Regions from separate parts of the Streptomyces sp. NPDC053665 genome, predicted to be linked through region 2. Evidence: riboswitches for the same ligand, from Rfam matches in the RefSeq annotation. Region 2 holds a riboswitch; the other holds the start of a gene.
What was found. A riboswitch is a leader RNA that binds a small molecule or an ion and turns the genes downstream of it on or off. The one in region 2 is predicted to bind S-adenosylmethionine.

Region 1: linked by a shared signal. The riboswitch ahead of ACZ6ZN_RS08840 (aminotransferase class V-fold PLP-dependent enzyme) and the one ahead of thrC (threonine synthase) in region 2 are both predicted to bind S-adenosylmethionine.

The regions. Positions count from the first base shown of each region.
Region 1 covers NZ_JBVJKK010000002.1:283,926-286,308, reverse strand. The annotation lists gene trpD (anthranilate phosphoribosyltransferase) at 1-578, shown strand, start outside; SAM riboswitch class IV at 654-770, shown strand; gene ACZ6ZN_RS08840 (aminotransferase class V-fold PLP-dependent enzyme) at 934-2,301, shown strand; gene ACZ6ZN_RS08835 (Lrp/AsnC family transcriptional regulator) at 2,371-2,383, opposite strand, start outside.
Region 2 covers NZ_JBVJKK010000007.1:360,358-362,740, reverse strand. The annotation lists gene ACZ6ZN_RS27430 (alpha,alpha-trehalose-phosphate synthase (UDP-forming)) at 1-45, opposite strand, end outside; gene ACZ6ZN_RS27425 (glucosyl-3-phosphoglycerate synthase) at 120-1,064, opposite strand; SAM riboswitch class I at 1,217-1,372, shown strand; gene thrC (threonine synthase) at 1,391-2,383, shown strand, end outside.

The DNA of each region.
Region 1 (2,383 bases), on a different contig from region 2:
TCTGCTTCGCGGCGAAGTTCCACCCCTCGATGCGCTACGCGGGCGCGGCCCGCGGCCAGTTGGGCATCCGGACGATCTTCAACGTCCTGGGCCCGCTGACCAACCCCGCGAAGGTCCGTGCCCAGGCCGTCGGCGTGGCCGACCCGCGCATGGCGCCCATCGTCGCGGGCGTCTTCGCCGGGCGCGGCCACTCGTCGCTGGTCTTCCGCGGCGACGACGGCCTCGACGAACTGACCACCACGTCCACCTCCCGGGTCTGGATCGTCCGGGACGGCACGGTGGCCGAGGAGGCCTTCGACCCGCGGGACGTGGGCCTGGAGCTGGTCCCGGTCGAGGCGCTGCGCGGCGCGGACGCCTCCTACAACGCGGAGGTCGCCCGCCGGCTGCTGGACGGCGAGACCGGCCCCGTCCGCGACGCCGTCCTGCTGAACGCGGCGGCGGCCCTGGTGGCGCTGGAGCCGGGCACGGGGACACTGGCCGAGCAGCTCGGCGCCGGCATGGCGAAGGCGGCGGAGTCCATCGACTCCGGGGCGGCCAAGCGGACCCTGGAGCGCTGGGTGGCCGCGACCAACGCCTAGCGGCTGCGGCGAGGGCGTCCCGCGATCCGGACCCGGGTTGCGGGGCGCCGATCTTTTCGCGTACGTTCCTGAACAGGTCATGAGTGACAGTCATGAGGCCCCGGCCGACTGTCCGGCAACCCTCCGTCCGTGGCGGGGTGCCCCGGGTGAAGACCAGGCCGCAGGCAGCGAGGTCTGCGGCAAGCGCGGACCCCTCGCGATACCAGGGGTCCTGGTCGTCGAGGAGTTCTCCGTGAGTCAGCGAATGCGATAGGGCCGCAGAGCCCCGCCTCCGCATCCCCTCTTCCTTTCCTCACCCCCGCCGGCAGCCCATCGGGCCCGCGGGTGGTCCCGCCTGATCTCACGGGAGTTCACCATGTCCGTCTCCGCCGTTGCCGCCGAACAGTCCGTCTGCGCCCCGCTGCCCGTTCTGGGCCGGGACGTCACCGTGCCGCTGGTGACCGGGGGAGAGGTCACCTACGCCGCGCTCGACTACGCGGCCAGCGCCCCGGCGCTCCAGCGCGTCTGGGACGACGTCGCCGCCTACGCGCCCTACTACGGCAGCGTCCACCGCGGCGCCGGGTACCTGTCCCAGCTGTCCACCGACCTGTTCGAGAACGCCCGCCGCACGGTCGCGGAGTTCCTCGGCTGCCGGGACGGCGACCAGGTGGTGTTCACCCGGTCCACCACCGACTCCCTCAACCTCCTCGCCGCCGCCCTGCCGGAGGACTGCCGGGTCTTCGTCTTCGAGACCGAGCACCACGCCTCCCTGCTGCCCTGGCGCGACGCCCAGGTCACCTGCCTCGACGCCCCGAGGAGCCACCGCGAGGCCGTCGAGGCCCTGGAGCGGGCCCTGGCCGACCGGGACCCCCACGGCCCCGCCCTCGTGTGCGTCACCGGCGCCTCCAACGTCACCGGGGAACTGTGGCCCGTGCGGGAGCTCGCGGCGGCCGCGCACGCCCACGGCGCCCGGATCGTGCTGGACGCCGCCCAGCTGGCCCCCCACCACCCCGTCTCCGTCGCGGACCTCGACGTCGACTGGGTCGCCTTCTCCGGGCACAAGCTGTACGCGCCCTTCGGCTCCGGCGTGCTGGCCGGCCGGTCCGACTGGCTGCGCGCGGCCGAGCCGTACCTCGCGGGCGGCGGCGCCTCCCGCAAGGTCACGCGCCGGGAGGACGGCGGCGTCGACGTGGAGTGGCACGACAGCGCCGCCCGCCACGAGGCCGGCTCCCCGAACGTCATCGGCGCCTACTCCATCGCCTCCGCCTGCAAGGCCCTCACCGAGGCCGGGTTCGACACGCTGGTCGCCCGCGAGCAGTACCTGATCGACCGGGTGCGCCAGGGGCTCGCCGAGGTGCCCCAGGTCCGGGTCCTGTCCCTGTTCGGCGACGACGCGCCGCGTGTCGGCGTGATCTCCTTCGTCGTGGACGGCTGGAACAGCTCCCACTTCGCCGCCGCGCTCTCCGCCGAGTACGGCATCGGCGTCCGGGACGGGCTGTTCTGCGCCCACCCGCTGGTGCGCACGCTGCTCGGCGGTGACCCGCAGCAGCAGGGCGAGTGCGGGGCGCCGGAGGCCGCGCCGGGCGAGAAGGCGCTCAACGCCATCCGGGTGAGCTTCGGGGCGGGCACGCCGGACGAGCACGTGGAGCGTTTCGTCCGGGCCGTGCGGGAGCTGGTGACCGACGGGGCGAAGTGGAACTACCGCACCGAGGACGGCCGCTGCGTGCCGGACACCTCCGTGTGAGGAGCGTGGGCCGGGAGCGGCGGTGGCCGGGCCCTCGGGACGATCGCCCGCAGGGCCCCGCGACCGGGGCTACGCGTCCAGG
Region 2 (2,383 bases):
GTTGGAGGCCACCAATACCCGTGCAGAACCGTACGTCGAACCCATAGGCCTCAACCTAGCCCGGCCTGTAAACGCTCAAACGTACGGACCTGCCGCGCCCGGCCGAAAAACATCCCGGGTCAGGCGGCCCGCCGCGCCTGGTACTCGGCGATCTCCACCATCGGCGGGCGTTCCTCGGTGTCCACGGAGTACGTGCGCGGTTCGAAGCCGTCCCCGGTCCGCTCGAACTGGGTCAGGGACGGCCGGATCAGATGCCCCCGGGCCAGCCGCAGCTGGGCCGTGCGGTAGATCTCGGCGGCCATCCGCCCGAGTGCCTGCCCGTCCTGGTGCCGGTGCTTGCGCACGCCGACGTCGACCTGGGCGAGCGCGTCGAGGCCGGCCAGGTGCAGCGCGTCTACCAGCACGCCCAGCTCCACGCCGTACCCGACGGGGAAGGGCAGCTGCTCCAGCAGGGAGCGGCGGGCCGCGTACTCGCCGCCCAGCGGCTGCACGAACCCGGCGAGCCGCGGCCAGTGCATGTTGAGCAGCGGGCGCGCCATCAGCTCGGTGACCCGGCCGCCCTGCCCGGCGGCCGCGCCGAGGGGACGGTCGTACATGGCCTTGACCAGCTCGACCTCCGGGTCGGTCAGCAGCGGGCCCACGATGCCGGAGACGAAGTCGGACGAGAACTCCCGCAGGTCCGCGTCGACGAAGCAGACGATGTCGCCACGGGTGACGAGCAGCGAGCGCCACAGCACCTCGCCCTTGCCGGGCAGGGCGGGCAGGCGGGGCAGGATCGCGTCCCGGTGCACCACCGTCGCGCCCGCGGCGGCGGCCACCTCGGACGTGCGGTCGGCCGACCCCGAGTCGAGCACCACCAGCTCGTCGACGAGCGGCACCTGCAGCATCAGGTCGTGGCGGATCGCGGCGGCTATGTCGCCGACGGTCTCCTCCTCGTTCAGGGCGGGCAGCACCACGCTCACCGTGCGGCCCGTGCGCTGCTTGGCCGCCAGGACGCTGTGGAGCGGACGGTCGTGCACGGACCAGGAACGGGCGCTCAGCCAGCGATCGACTTCTTCCAGCACCGTGCTGCTCCTTGCGTTCTCTCGGCGGGACGAATGTGACGCGTCTCGCGGTTCGGACGACTATCTCAACTGTCCTGGTCGTCGGTTACAGTCTTGAACAACGCGGATGACCCTCGCATGTCCGGGGTCGCCCGCCGCCTACAACCACATACAGCTCATCCAGAGGGGCAGAGGGAAACGGCCCGATGAAGCCCCGGCAACCCTCCAGTCGGTACTCGTAGGTCACTGCTGACCACTCGGCGAGGCTCCCGGCTAGGGAAGGTGCCAAATCCGTCTCACGGCGAGATGCGTCGTGAGGAAGATGAGGAGAAAGGGCCTCGCCTCACATGGCTGTGCAGACTGTTGCAAGCACCACCGACTCCACCGTGGACCTCGGTCCCGCCGCGGCCCTCAGCTGCCGCGAGTGCGGTCACCGCGTCCCCCTCGGCCCGGTCTTCGCCTGCGAGGAGTGTTTCGGCCCGCTGGAGATCGCCTACGACTTCTCGGCCTACGACACCGAAGAGCTCCGCAAGCGCATCGAAGCGGGACCCGCGAACATCTGGCGCTACGCCCCGCTGCTGCCGGTCCCGGCCGACGTGGCGGACAAGCCGAACATCAACCCCGGCTGGACCAAGCTCGTCCAGGCCGACAACCTCGCGCGCGAGCTGGGCGTCGACGCCGGCAAGCTGTTCGTGAAGGACGACTCGGGCAACCCGACGCACTCCTTCAAGGACCGCGTCGTCGCCCAGGCCCTGGAGGCCGCCCGCGCCTTCGGCTTCACCACGCTCTCCTGCTCCTCCACCGGCAACCTCGCCGGTGCGGTGGGCGCCGCCGCGGCCCGCGCCGGCTTCCGCTCGTGCGTGTTCATCCCGCACGACCTGGAGCAGGGCAAGGTCGTCATGGCCGCGGTCTACGGCGGCGAGCTCGTCGGCATCGAGGGCAACTACGACGACGTGAACCGCTTCTGCTCGGAGCTGATCGGCGACCCGGCCGGCGAGGGCTGGGGCTTCGTCAACGTCAACCTGCGCCCCTACTACGCGGAGGGCTCCAAGACCCTCGCCTACGAGATCTGCGAACAGCTCGGCTGGCGGCTGCCGGACCAGCTGGTCGTGCCGATCGCCTCCGGCTCGCAGCTGACGAAGATCGACAAGGGGCTGCAGGAGCTGATCAAGCTCGGCCTCGTCGAGGACAAGCCGTACAAGATCTTCGGCGCGCAGGCGCTCGGGTGCTCGCCGGTGTCGACGGCGTTCAAGGCCGGGCACGACGTGGTGCGTCCGCAGAAGCCGGACACGATCGCCAAGTCCCTGGCGATCGGCAACCCGGCGGACGGGCCGTACGTG